2 linked regions of the Lysinibacter sp. HNR genome follow. The protein of the gene in region 1 interacts with the protein of each later gene in a pairwise test. Links are inferred from orthologs where the notes say so. Each region holds a gene or a part of one and is shown on either strand. Other genes may lie near its edges.

Region 1 (6,739 bases):
AGGATCTTATTACCCGAGCTCTCTTTGAGGACACCCCCTCCGTTTACGCCCATGTCGTTGACAGAGATAACGAGATTGTGGGAATCGCGCTGTGGTTTCGAAACTACTCCACCTGGACCGGGACCCACGGAATCTACCTCGAAGATCTTTTTGTGCTTCCTGAGTACCGGGGTTCTGGCTACGGAAAACAGCTACTCAAGTCACTCGCCTCGCTGTGTGTAGCAAATGGCTATCAGCGCCTCGAGTGGTCGGTACTTGACTGGAACACACCCTCGATAGATTTCTACCGTTCGATGGGCGCGCGCCCGATGACGGGCTGGTCCACTTTTCGCCTTGACGGTGATGCGCTGAGGGCCAGCGCCGAATAATCATCCGGTTCTCGCAGGGCTGAGGTCCGTCTTTCCCCGCTCCCGTGCGCTGTAGCGCCCGGGAGCGGGGAAAGACAGACCAAAATCTGCTAAGGCTTTGTCTCCGCGGGAGGCTTGGGCCGCGAGGCAAACTCCTCAAAGATCGCACGTGGCTGCTGCACCGCCTCAATACTCACGATGTCATGGCGCAGGAAGAAGTGGCCTACCCAACCCCCAAAAACGCGCCACTTACGTTCCCATGCGGGAATCGCAAGGCCGTGATAAAAACGGTGTGCAAGCCACGCGAAGTATCCCTTCATCGCAAACTTGCCCGATTGGAACACACCAACATTCATTCCAAGACCGGCCACGGCACCCATGTTTTTGTGGTTGTAATCGAGAAGTCCCTCGCCACGCAGATCAGCAACGATGTTACGGGCAAGGAGCTTGGCCTGCCGAACTGCGTGCTGTGCGTTGGGGACGCAGAATCCTCCGGGGCCGGGTGTTGCTGAGATGTCGGGGATCGCTGCGGTATCGCCAGCGGTCCAAGCACCCTGAAGGATGCCATTGTCACCCTCCACACGCAGGTCAGGACGTCCCCGAACGTGTCCACGCTCTCCAATGGGAAGATCCGTGCCTCTCAGGAAGGGTCGGGGCATCACCCCGGCTGTCCACACAATAAGGTTAGATTCAAAAGATTCGCCCGTTGACAATTCAATCTTGCCGTCCACCGCCGAGGAGAGCTGTGTATCCAGGTGAATCGTTGATCCCCGATCCGTAAGGGTCTTGATAACCCACTGGCTGGTTTCAAGCGACACCTCGGGCATGATTCGTCCCATCGCCTCGACCAGGTGAAACTTGGTCTCCTCAAAGGAGATCTCGGGGTAACGTCCCAGCAGGAGATTAGCAAATGAGCGTAGCTCTCCCAACGTCTCTATACCGGCAAATCCCCCGCCAACGATGGTCACCGTGAGCAGGCGCTCACGCTCTGGTCCCGCTGGAAGGCCCGCAGCTTTTTCGAAGTTACTGACAAGCCGGTCACGCACAGCGACCGCCTCCTCAATGGTTTTCATGCCGATGGCGTTATCCGCAACCCCGGGGATGGGGAATGTGCGCGACACCGAACCGGTGGCAATGACAATGTGATCGTACTCAAACTCGTAGGGCTCACCCGCGCTCGGAGTGATGGTTACCTTTTTATCAGCGTGTGATATCGCGGTTACCTTGCCCGCAATGCTCTTGGTGGTCTTGAGGTGACGGCGGCGAGCAACAACGGAGTGACGAGGTTCGATTGAACCGGCGGCCACTTCGGGCAAGAAGGGCAGATAGGCCATGTAGGGAAGCGGGTCAACAACCGTCACCTCAGCTTCACCGGCACGAAGCCACTTCTCAAGCTTCCACGCGGTGTAGAAACCTGCATAACCTCCACCAACAATTAGGATCTTTGACACAAAAGCACTTCCTTGATTAGCACTGATTTTAAGGATTGTGGGGGGCGCTTTCGCCCATGGGAAAACAATAGTTACAGTGTCAACCGCACCAATACCACAGATTAGTTTACCGAATGCTGAAGCTATTTATTACCAGACCAGCCGGATTGCTGTAACGCGATGTCTCCAATGGGGTTAGTTCCCGGCCCCACGGCAAGCGAGTGCCCCACCAGAGCGTGTAGGCATTTGACTCGATCAGGCATCCCTCCAGCGCTGATTCCCGCGATTTCCTCAACAACCGCGATACTCTCACGGTCGGCGATGTAGCTCTCGTGTGCGCGCTGATACTGGGCTCGAATCTCGTCGTCTTCACGCAGGAGATCGTTCATTTCGGCCATAAATCCGTTAGCCTCAAGGCTCGAGACAGCCGCAACAGCATCGGGGTGACACAGATAATAAAAGGTGGGAAACGGGGTTCCATCATCCAATCGCGGGGCCGTGGAAACCACAGAGGGTTCACCGTCTTGAGTGCGGGCAGAAATGCCCACCACGTTACGGGCGGGGCGGCCAAGCTGTTCCGTAACCGTGTTAATGTCGGCCTGCGTAGGGGGTTCAAACGGTGGTCGAGGCATTATTCCCCTGTTTCATCTGCGGGTGTCTCGGTGGGAGTTTGGTCATCAACGATTCCACCCTCGGTCGGTTTTGATCCCTCTGGAGCCAGGCTAGCGGCATCACCCTGCGTAATCCCCGCGCTAATAATTGAGTAGCCCAAAGCCCTAGCCCAATTGGTCTCGGTCTGTTGCAGATTCGCCGATGCGGGAGCCGCCTGAGCAGCAGGAATCTCTACGTCATCGATAATAACCAGTTGATTTTCTCCGGGCATCATGTAAAAGAGGCGGTTGCGCGCCTCCGCCCGCACGTAGGCGGGATCCTGCCAGCGTTCTTTTTCGGCGTTGGCGTTATCAAGCGCCTCTTGCTTTTGCTGCACGCTGATTTCGAGTGCAGCAATTTCTTGACGCTGGTTAAGATAGATCGACAGGCTCGGACTGATAATGAATGCGCCGAGAACGAGAAGCCCAATCATAATGATTGAAAAACCGGAGAATCGTAGGCCTTTTACCCAGGATCCGAGTTCTGCCGATTCCTCCCGAGAAGATGCGGCCCTGCGTCTGGTTTTAGGGGTGTTATTCATTCTTGAATCCTCCGCTGGCGACAGGAGGGCGAGACATCGGTACGATACCCCGCCCCCTCACACAAAAGTGGTTACTAGCCCTGGAATCGAGGGAACGCCGCACGGCCCGCAAACTGAGCTGCCCCGCCGAGCTCCTCCTCGATGCGCAGAAGTTGGTTATACTTTGCAACCCGCTCGCTGCGAGCGGGAGCACCCGTCTTAATCTGTCCGCAATCGGTGGCCACAGCCAGGTCGGCAATAGTGGTGTCCTCGGTTTCGCCCGAGCGGTGCGAAATAATGGCGGTATATCCGGCGCGCTGGGCCATAGAGACCGCATCAAGCGTCTCGGTCAGGGTACCGATCTGGTTGACCTTAACAAGCAGAGAGTTAGCCGCGCGCTCGCGGATGCCCCGCTCGAGTCGAACGGGGTTGGTCACAAAGAGGTCGTCACCAACCAACTGAACCTTGTTACCCAGTTCGGAGGTGAGGTGCACCCAGCCCGACCAATCATCTTCGTCAAGCGGATCCTCGATAGAGACCAGCGGGTAATTAGCAACAAGATCGGCGTAATAGGCAGCCATTTCCTCAGCAGAACGAGCCTTACCCTCAAACTGGTAAGCCCCCTTCTCAAAAAACTCACTAGAGGCAACATCAAGCGCGAGGGCGATGTCTTTACCGGGGGTAAAGCCAGCCTGCCTCACGGCCTCAAGGATAAGGTCAAGGGCCTCACGGTTGTTAGGGAGATCGGGCGCAAAGCCTCCCTCGTCTCCTAAACCGGTCGCCAGGCCCTTGCTCTTGAGCAGACTCTTGAGCGAGTGGTAGGTCTCAACACCCCACTGCAGGGACTCAGAGAAGGAGGATGCTCCCAGCGGTACGGCCATAAACTCCTGAATATCCACACCTGTGTCGGCGTGCGATCCACCGTTAATAATGTTCATGAGGGGCACGGGCAGTGTGTGCGCGTTTGGCCCACCCAGGTATCGGTAAAGGGGCAGTCCCGCGGACTCGGCTGCCGCCTTTGCAACGGCCAGGCTCACGCCAAGGATAGCGTTTGCACCGCTGTGCTTTTTGTTCTCGGTTCCATCAGCCGCAATGAGCGCGGCATCTACCAGGCGCTGATCGTCCGCCGAGAAATCTTCGACCGCAGGGGCGAGCTCATCAAAGACGGCAGCAACAGCCTGACGTACCCCCTTACCCTGGTAACGATTCTTATCACCGTCACGAAGCTCATACGCCTCAAAAGCACCTGTGGATGCACCGGAGGGGACTGCCGCGCGGCTAACCGTCCCATCTGTAAGACCAATTTCGACCTCAACCGTGGGGTTTCCACGGGAGTCAAGAATCTCACGAGCGATAACAGCATCGATAAAAGCCACTGGTTTCTCCTCTTAGGTATGTGGTTATGAGAACGAATGCTCCCGAAAGCTTGCTTTCCGTTATAGTCTACGCTGAGCGTCCGTGATGCACCGCAACCTGAGACGCGCGCCCTACAGCAGGGGCTTGATCCGCAGTTCCTCCGCCTTCTTGGTTTCCGTTGAGACAAACGCAAACTGCCCAAACCCTGCCTGCGCAAGACGCTCTAGCTGAGCGTTGAGGTTCTTGGCACGCCTTTCAACTCTCGTACGGATGCCTTGAGCGACCAGTTCCGTCTTAATCGACACGAGGACAGCTGGGTCTACATCTTTCTCAGAAATAAGAACCGTCGCATCTGACGCACCATCACCCGAAGTCTCAACCAGATCCACTATGCGCTCAAACCCAATCGAGAAACCGGCGGCAGGAACGTCCTTCCCGAGAAAGCGTCCGATCATACCGTCGTAACGACCACCGCCCCCCACGGAGCTTCCCGAACCCGGGTGAGAGACCTCAAAAATAGTTCCGGTATAGTACCCCATGCCCCGAACCAGTGTTGGGTCAAAGCGCAACTCGATACCCTCGGGGATTGAAGCGAGAGCTGCCCCTAACCTCACAAGCTGAGCCACAGCCTCAGGGTCGACGGTATCAGGTACAAGAGAGCGGATACCCGCTTCGGTGAGAGGCACCCCTCCGTTCACAACGTGAGGTTCAATCTCCTGAAGAATCTTTTCGAGCACAGCCGAAGCTTCCGGGGCAGACTCCGACAGCTCGGCGATCACACCATCCGTACCGATTTTATCGAGCTTGTCAATTGAGATCAGGGCCGCCTCCTGAGTCTCAACGGGGAACCCACAATAGGACAGGATTCCAAAAAGGATACGGCGATCATTGATCCGGATCACGCACTCACGCAGGCCAAGTTCGGCGAGCGCCGCCGATGTGGCCGTAATGAGTTCGATCTCTGCCAGTTGGCTCGACTCACCAATAATATCGATGTCTGCCTGCACAAATTGGCGATAGCGTCCCTTCTGCGGTCGTTCAGCCCGCCAAACGGGGGCAATCTGAATCGCGCGGAACACATCGGGTAATTCACCGCGATGAGTGGCATAGTAGCGGGCGAGGGGCACAGTGAGGTCGAAACGCAATCCCAGATCGCTCAATGATTCCGGGCTTCCGTTCTCGGCTGCCGTACGGATATCCTCGGGGGTGAGCCCACGCTTGAGGATGCCAAAAGACAGCTTTTCGTTGTCCCCGCCGAGCCCCGAGTGTAATCGAGCAGAGCTCTCGACAACGGGAGTCTCAATCTCATCAAAGCCGTGCATCGCATAAACACCGCGGATAGTGTTGAGTACGTGCTCTCGGCGAGATTTTTCGGAGGGCAGAAAATCTCTCATCCCACGGGGTGGGTTTACGGGTGTCGCCATGACGATTAAATATACCCACTGTGTATAGCACTATACAATTTTTGTGTCCACGTCTGTACAGGCGGGCTCTATAGACCGCCCGCAGGCGGCCGCGCTAGCTCCTGCACAAGCCTCCGCAGGGATGAGCGCAGCGCATCCTCCGCTCTTATTCCGTGATGCCTCGCTTCAATCACAATTTCAAGTAGAGCATCACCAAAGTTTTCTTCCAGCGTATGCCTCTCACCCTGCTGCACATTGATTTCTCGCTGGTTGCGCTCCGCCCGTTCAAGTATCTTGTCGGCCAGGGCAAGCGCGGGCATAGATAACGGGACGCCCTCAAGAATCATGCGGGACGGTGCTCCTTTTGATCGTCTCTGTTTCATCTGCTCCCACCCGGCATTGAGCTCTCCCACGGTGGTGGGACCCGCGTCACCAAAAACATGCGGGTGTCGATAGCGAAGCTTTTTCTCAAGCTGATCAACCACATCATAAATCACGGTCTGCTGTTGCCCTGCCTGCTGCACCGTGTTCTCACCCAGGATTTCGCTGTGTAAAACAACCTGATAGAGAAGATCACCAAGTTCTTCGTGAATGGCATCGGCGTTGCCCGACTCAATTGCCTCTATCAATTCGTAACACTCTTCTATCAGGTAGGACACAAGGGTGGTAGCTGTCTGCTGCTCGTGCCACGGACACTCTATTCTTAGGCGATGTATCGTCTGGACAAGCGCCTCCACAGATTGCACATCATTAACCTCATCCATGCCGCCTCACTTTCCAAACCTGATGCTAGCCCCACTTCCAAGCATGAGGCTAACCCCCATCCCAAACCTGATGCTGACCCCACCAATGAATAAATTCGACTATAGTTAGTCATTGGTGAATCGGGAAGTCTGGTCGATAAAAAATTTTTCGACCCTAGAAAGGCCCCCTATGAGACTGCTCCGCTCTAGCCGAACGTCCGCCATGTTACTTTTAACAGCGGCCATCCTCGGGCTAGCAATTGCCAACAGTCCCCTCACCTCCGTCGCA
Region 2 (6,765 bases), 610 kb from region 1 along the record:
CCTCCGGGCTAGATCCGACGATCGAATACGGGCCCACCCCGTCGGCCTCAAAATTGAAAAGATAGAGATAGGGGCTGGGATTGAGGTGACGCAGAACCCGGTAGACGTCGAGAGGGTCGGCACTGCACTCAAGGTCAAAGCGTTGCGAAATCACAACCTGAAATATGTCACCGTCCACGATATGCCGCTTGGCAACCTCAACCGCCTCAAGGAACTCCTGGCGCTCGCTGCGAGGACGGGGATGTGGCACAGCCGAGAAATCTGCGACTGCCAGGGGGGTCGGAGCGGGGGCAGCAAGACGTTCCTGCAGGCTGTTCAATCGCGATTGGGCGTCCGCCCACAGGTCATCGGCGTCATCGACCCCGTCGTTCAGGACATTCGCAATGAGTGTGACGGTTCCCTCACGGTGATCAATCACGATGAGTTCTGAAACGAAGCTGAGTGCCTGTCCCGGAAGCGTAAAGTCGGCCGGGGGCTGCCCGGGAAGATCTTCAAGCTGACGAACCGCCTCCCATCCGATAAACCCGACCAACCCACCCGTGAGCGCCGGAAAGCCGGGAATCGCAGGTGAATTCCAACGGGTGACAATGGTGTCAACCGCAGCGAGAGGTGCAAGACCGGTAAGAGATACGCCGGCAACCCGCTCCTCAGAGAGGCCGTACCCAACCCAGGTAGAGGCCTCTTCGTGCTGTGTGAGAACCCCAAACGATCCCGCCCCGATAAAGCTAAAGCGAGTCCACACCCCACCCTGCTCCGCTGACTCGAGAAGAAAAGTTCCGGGGGCACCGGCGGCGACCTTGCGGTAGATAGAAACGGGAGAATCGCTATCGGAAAAGAGCACCCGCGAAACGGGGACAGCGCGGTGAGTCGTCAGGAGTTGTAAAAACTCTTTTCGGTCTGTGGAATGGTGTGAAACACCGATCATTGTGGCTACTCTTCCCCCCGATGGAACGGGTTAAATTCCAGATTACGATCCGTAAAGCATGTTACAGAACCAGTATGGCAGGCAACACCAACCTGCTCCACCCGGACAAGAAGGGTATCACCATCGCAGTCCAGGGCAATCCCGCGAACATATTGGTGATGCCCCGAGGTATCCCCCTTACGCCAGAGCTCACCCCGCGAGCGCGACCAGAACGTAACTCGGCCCTCTCGGAGGGTGATGTCGAGTGCCTCTCTATTCATCCAGGCGAGCATCAGAACCTCGTCTGTGAGGTGATTTTGCACGACCACCGGCACAAGACCGTCGGCGTTATAAACGACACGCTCTACACTGGCGGTACCGGGCGTTATATCGGTCACAAGCGCACCTCTTTACCCGCGTTACGAAGAGCGTGCTTGACCTCACCAATAGTCATGGTTCCATCGTGAAAAACAGAGGCCGCGAGAACCGCATCAGCGCCCGCGTCAACAGCGGGGGCAAAGTGCTCGCGTTTCCCAGCACCACCCGAGGCGATGATGGGCACACTGCTTGCCTCTCTTACAGCGGTGATGAGTTCGAGGTCAAAACCAGCGAGTGTACCGTCGGCGTCCATCGAGTTGACGAGGATTTCACCAGCACCCCGTTCCACCACCTCGCGCACCCACGCGATAGCGTCGATGTCTGTTTCGCGCTTACCTCCGTGTGTTGTAAGGACAAAGCCGGAGGGGGTTTTCTCTGAGCGTTTGGTGTCGAGCGACAGGACAATAACCTGCGCACCAAAGCGATCCGCTATCTCGTTAATGAGTCCGGGCCTGGCGATTGCTGCGCTGTTGATGCCCACCTTATCGGCACCGTGCCCCAGGAGACGGGTAACGTCTTCTACCGAGCGGACGCCGCCGCCAACCGTCAGGGGTATAAAAACCTGTTCCGCTGTGCGACGTACCATCTCGTAGGTTGTTGCGCTGTTCTCGACGGTGGCTGTCACATCGAGGAAGGTAAGTTCGTCCGCACCCTGTTCGTAGTAGGTGGCTGCGAGTTCCACGGGATCACCCGCATCTCTGAGGTTGAGGAAGTTAACTCCCTTGACGACACGACCACCCGCAACGTCGAGGCACGGGATGACGCGAGTGGCTACTGACATTTTTTTGTCCTTTAATCTCTCGCTACTCACGCGAGAAGGGTAGTGGGTGGGGTTGGCGTGTTAGAGACGGGCTGCATGGATGGCTGTGACAAGAATCGCGCGCGCTCCCAGCTCATACAGGTTGTCCATCATGCGGTTGGCTTCGTGGCGAGGAATCATAACCCGCACCGCCACCCAGCGTTCGTCACGTAGTGGTGAGATTGTGGGTGACTCGATTCCGGGGGCGAGTTGAACTGCCTCGTCCAGCTTTTCTGAGGGCAGGTCGTAGTCCATGATTACATATTGGCGGGCAACAAGTACTCCACGCAGCCGGCGCAGTAGGGTTTCCAGCCCGTTAGCCTGTTCGGGGGCGCTGATGAGGATTGCGGAGGATTCGAGGATCACCGGCCCGAAGACCTCAAGCCCGGCTGCTCGAAGCGTTGCGCCGGTCTCGACAACGTCGGCGATGGCGTCTGCCACACCCAACCGGACGGCAGATTCAACCGCCCCCTCTAGTTTCACCAGGATTGCGGTAACGCCGTGTGTCTGAAGAAAGTTGTGGACGAGCTGAGGGTAGCTGGTGGCGATACGCAGACCCTCAAGCTGGGTGATGTCGGTGTACTCGCCCACGGGTGCGGCAAAACGAAAGGTGGAGCGGGCAAAGTCTAGGCTGGTTACCTCGAAGGCGCTTGAATCCGAGTCGAGCAGGAGGTCGCGACCCGTGATGCCCACGTCTACGGCTCCCAGGCCCACATGGGTGGCGATATCGCGGGGGCGCAGGTAGAAGAATTCCACGTTGTTAGCGCTGTCGGTATAGACCAGCTGCTTAACATCGCGGCGCAGGGCGTAGCCCGCCTCGGCGAGCATCTGATTGGCGGTCTCGGATAGTGAGCCCTTATTGGGAACGGCGATACGCAACATATCTGAGGTGTCTCTCGGTTATTAAAAATGATGGGGGGGGTTAAAGGTGGCGGTAAATATCGTCTGTTGTGAGACCCTTGGCCAACATCATCACCTGTAGGTGATAGAGCAGCTGCGAAATTTCCTCGGCAGTTTCCTCTTGAGACTCGTACTCGGCGGCCATCCACACCTCGGCGGCCTCCTCGACAATCTTTTTGCCGATGCTGTGCACTCCCGCGTCTAGCTGGGCAACCGTGGCTGAGCCCTCGGGACGTGTCTTGGCCTTGCGGGCGAGTTCTTCAAAGAGCTCATCGAATGTTTTCACGTAGATCAGATTATCGTCTTTAGTGACCGCCATGCGCACGGACCGCTTCACGCAGTGTGGCAATGTTGTCGGCAGGAACCCCACCGAACACACTTGATCCCGCCACAAAGGTATCCGCACCGGCCTCCGCCGCCGCCGTGATGGTGTCTGCGGTGATGCCACCGTCGACCTGGAGCCACACGTCAATTTCTAGGCGTTTTCGTGCATCGTTCAGAAGTCGGAGTTTGGGCATCGTATCGGCCATAAATTTTTGCCCTCCAAAACCGGGTTCCACCGTCATGACCAGTATTTGATCAAACTCCCCCAGTATGTCCAGATATTGCTCTGCTCGGGTGCCCGGTTTTAAGGCGAGGCTGGCTCGTGAACCAATCTGTCGAATTTTACGAGCTAGGGCTACCGGTTCGGCTGTGGCTTCCGCATGGAAGGTGACGGAAAACGCCCCCATTTCGGCGTATCCGGGTGCCCAACGTTCGGGATTTTCAATCATGAGGTGAATATCAAGCGGGATTGGCGAAACCTGCTGGAGCCTTTCAGCAACGGGGAGCCCCAGGGTGAGGTTGGGCACAAAGTGGTTGTCCATCACGTCCACATGAGCGGCATCAGCTGTGCTAATGCGTTGCAGCTCGGTTTCAAGGTTGGCAAAATCCGCCGATAGGATGCTGGGGTAAATTCGCTGACTCACACCCTTTATCCTAACTTTTTAAAGAGAGACACAAACATTGCGTCGGTTCCGTGGCGATGCGGCCAGAGCTGTACGGAAAGGTCGTTACCGTGCGAGTCTTTGCCATCGTTACTGCTATCACCCTTGCCGCCACCCCGAGAGTCCTCACGGGGTGGGGCAACACCAAGATCAACAGGTTCCGGAGCCAGGCGTTGGAGAATTTCTCGCGCTGAGAGCTCGGTCATCTGCGGATGTTTCTTGAGCATTCCGTTCACCACCGTACGGGTTTCCGCGCGGTGTGGTGAGCAGGTCACATAGGCGAGAAGCCCTCCCGGCTTAAGCGCCGTCACCGCGGCCTCGAGCAGAGCATCCTGTAGCGATGTGAGCGGAGGTATGTCCGTGGGGTCTTTACGCCACCTGGCTTCCGGACGACGGCGCAGCGCACCAAGACCGGTGCAGGGTGCATCAACCATAATTCGGTGAAAACCTTCCGGGTAGCGCCCGGGTATTGTTTGGCCTTCACCCACCACAACGTCAACCGCGTCCTGAACCGCAATAACGGACTTTCGTACGAGGTTGGCCCGCGCCGGAACCACTTCGTTTGCAATCACGTGAGCACCGCCCAGACGGGCCTCCGCACCAAGGATGGCACTTTTACCTCCGGGGCCGGCACACATGTCCAGCCACATCTCGCCTTCTTCCACCTCGCGAGCACGGGTCAAAATGAGGGCGGCCACCTGAGAGCCCTGGTCTTGCACACGTATCCAGCCGTTGCTAGGTCCCGTCACTTGGGAGGGGTCGCCCCTCTCGAGAGTGTGACCTAGCGGAGAGACGGTTGACGCGGTGGCTCGGGTATCCTGGGAAATATTTTTGGGGCTTCCCGGCAGGGTAACCAGGCTTACTCGCGGTGATCGATTATCTGCCGTCAGCAGTTCCTTGATCTCCTCAGCGCGGCCTTCCGCACGCAGGGATGCTCGAAAGGCCCGGATGACCCACTCGGGGTGTGAGAACTGTGCCGAAAGCCTCGCGTCTGCGTTCGTGAGTTCTCCCAGCACGTCCTCCAGCCACTCCTCGGGTTGCCTACGTCCGAGGCTTCGCAAGACCCCGTTCACAAACCCAACCGCAGATTGACGTCCAACTCGCTTCTGAATATCAACCGTCTCATAGACCGCAGCGTGTACGGGGGTACGCATCCCCAAAATCTGGTGTGCCCCCATTCGGAGCACCACGAGAGCAACCGGGTCGATTGTGTGCAGATCACGCCCGGCAACACGTTCGATAACCCGGTCGTAGTATCCCTGCATCCGCAGGGTTCCGTAAACTAGTTCTGTTGCAAACCCTCGATCGGAGGAATCCAGCCCTGAACTGCGGAGGCGAGAAGGGAGGACCAAGTTTGCATAGGCGTCGGAGTCACGCACCTCGGCCAGAACTTCGTAGGCTAGCAACCGGGCATTTATTGATCGTTCTTGTGAAGCATTGGTGCTTTGTTTTTCTGTGCTATCACGGTTCATCGTGCTACTACCTCCGATTGTGACAGGCCACGAAACCAGTCTGCGGCATCCATCGCACGTTTACCGGAGGGCTGCACTCTGACCAGCACGACCGGATCGTCGGCTGTGCCCACCCACACGCGCGCCCTGTGAAGAATCATCTGTCCGGGTCTGAGCAGCCCGTCGCTCGTTCCTGTGAGCTGTGCAGTAAGGGAAGGTATCTCTGCGTCTTGTTGCAGAGAAAGAACTTTAACGCGTTGCCCCGCGATCTCAGTGTACGCTCCGGGCTCGGGGGTAACCCCTCGATACCTGGCAATAACAAGTGCCGCGGGTCGTGTCCAGTCAAGCTGACCGTCAGCGTTGGTGAGCTTGTGTGCGTAGCTACTCTGGCCCTTTTGGGGCTGCAACATGATGTTACCCCGAGAGATCTCTTCCAGGCCTCGAACCAGGTCGTAAGCGCCCTCTTGAGCATAGTGGGTAAGTACATCGCCCGCGGTTGCGGTTGCGGGCAGGGGAATGACGCGCTGGCTCAGAACGTCACCCTCATCGAGTGCCGCCACCAATTGGAAAATAGTAACCCCGTTCTGACTGTCTGCGGCCATAAGCGATCGTTGAACCGGCGCGGCCCCGCGCCACCGAGGCAAGAGCGAAAAATGCAGGTTAAACCATCCGTGGGTGGGAACATCAAGCATCGTTTGGGGAACCAATCCCCCGTACGCCACTATTACTCCCACTTCGGGACGGAGCTGTGCTATCGCATCGGTCACCTCAGGGGTAAGACGATTGGTGCGGGTAACGCTCAACCCCAGTTCTTCTGCCGCGAGCGCAACGGGTGAGGGAGTCATGACCTTTTTACGTCCAACGGGGGCGTCTTCCCGAGTAATCACCGCAACAACGCTGTGCCCGGCCTGGACTAGCGAGCGCAGGCTGGGCACGGCCACGTCGGGGGTACCAGCAAATACGATCCGCAACTGTGTTACTCCTTGAATAGGGTTCGATTCAAAAACACCAGTTTACCCGCTGTTATCATCATGCCGAGTGCGGAAGTGGTGGCTCACGCGCTATTACTCACCCGCTGTGTGTGCAGAGAAGGCTTCTTAGGGTGTTGAGGGAACGCTATCTGGAAGACACCAACGGATTTTATCAACTGTGAAAGTAAGACACTCGTCGGTTTTTGCGTATTTAAACGGACGCTTAAACTGATTCTCTAGACGTAGCTGTTCCTGGGACGGAACAGCTGCACCTCCTCCAACAGCAACTTGTGAACCGACAAAAAAGTCCTGAGAGAAAAAGTTTCCTTTCACTTCCGCGGGACCCGACGCGGGAACACCCCGCACGAGAACGCTC

Evidence for each region.
Region 2: the proteins of eno (region 1) and rpe interact in binary tests that used the Escherichia coli proteins (3 or more experiments, as listed by UniProt). The link is inferred for Lysinibacter sp. HNR from one-to-one orthologs.

What each region holds. Positions count from the first base shown.
Region 1 is NZ_CP121684.1:1,082,038-1,088,776, reverse strand. Bases 2,185-5,062 are described here. They hold eno (phosphopyruvate hydratase), read right to left. Parts: upstream 4,325-5,062; coding sequence 3,044-4,324; downstream 2,185-3,043. Other genes in these bases: hisS (histidine--tRNA ligase), read right to left, coding at 4,436-5,062; FrondiHNR_RS04790 (septum formation initiator family protein), read right to left, coding at 2,409-2,969; FrondiHNR_RS04795 (DUF501 domain-containing protein), read right to left, coding at 2,185-2,409. Also shown: FrondiHNR_RS04805 (GNAT family N-acetyltransferase), read left to right, coding at 1-368; FrondiHNR_RS04800 (FAD-dependent oxidoreductase), read right to left, coding at 458-1,798; more of FrondiHNR_RS04795, read right to left, coding at 1,921-2,184; more of hisS, read right to left, coding at 5,063-5,728; FrondiHNR_RS04775 (MazG nucleotide pyrophosphohydrolase domain-containing protein), read right to left, coding at 5,797-6,471; FrondiHNR_RS04770 (Na+/H+ antiporter NhaA), read left to right, coding at 6,641-6,739. UniProt on the Escherichia coli protein: Catalyzes the reversible conversion of 2-phosphoglycerate (2-PG) into phosphoenolpyruvate (PEP). It is essential for the degradation of carbohydrates via glycolysis.
Region 2 is NZ_CP121684.1:1,695,015-1,701,779, forward strand. The notes cover bases 2,119-5,022. They hold rpe (ribulose-phosphate 3-epimerase), read right to left. Parts: upstream 3,950-5,022; coding sequence 3,287-3,949; downstream 2,119-3,286. Other genes in these bases: hisG (ATP phosphoribosyltransferase), read right to left, coding at 2,124-2,963; FrondiHNR_RS07670 (phosphoribosyl-ATP diphosphatase), read right to left, coding at 3,004-3,267; FrondiHNR_RS07680 (transcription antitermination factor NusB), read right to left, coding at 3,955-5,022. In the rest of the region: FrondiHNR_RS07650 (anthranilate synthase component I), read right to left, coding at 1-925; hisI (phosphoribosyl-AMP cyclohydrolase), read right to left, coding at 931-1,302; imidazole glycerol phosphate synthase subunit HisF, read right to left, coding at 1,299-2,063; more of FrondiHNR_RS07680, read right to left, coding at 5,023-5,439; fmt (methionyl-tRNA formyltransferase), read right to left, coding at 5,436-6,389; FrondiHNR_RS07690 (right-handed parallel beta-helix repeat-containing protein), read right to left, coding at 6,516-6,765. UniProt on the Escherichia coli protein: Catalyzes the reversible epimerization of D-ribulose 5-phosphate to D-xylulose 5-phosphate.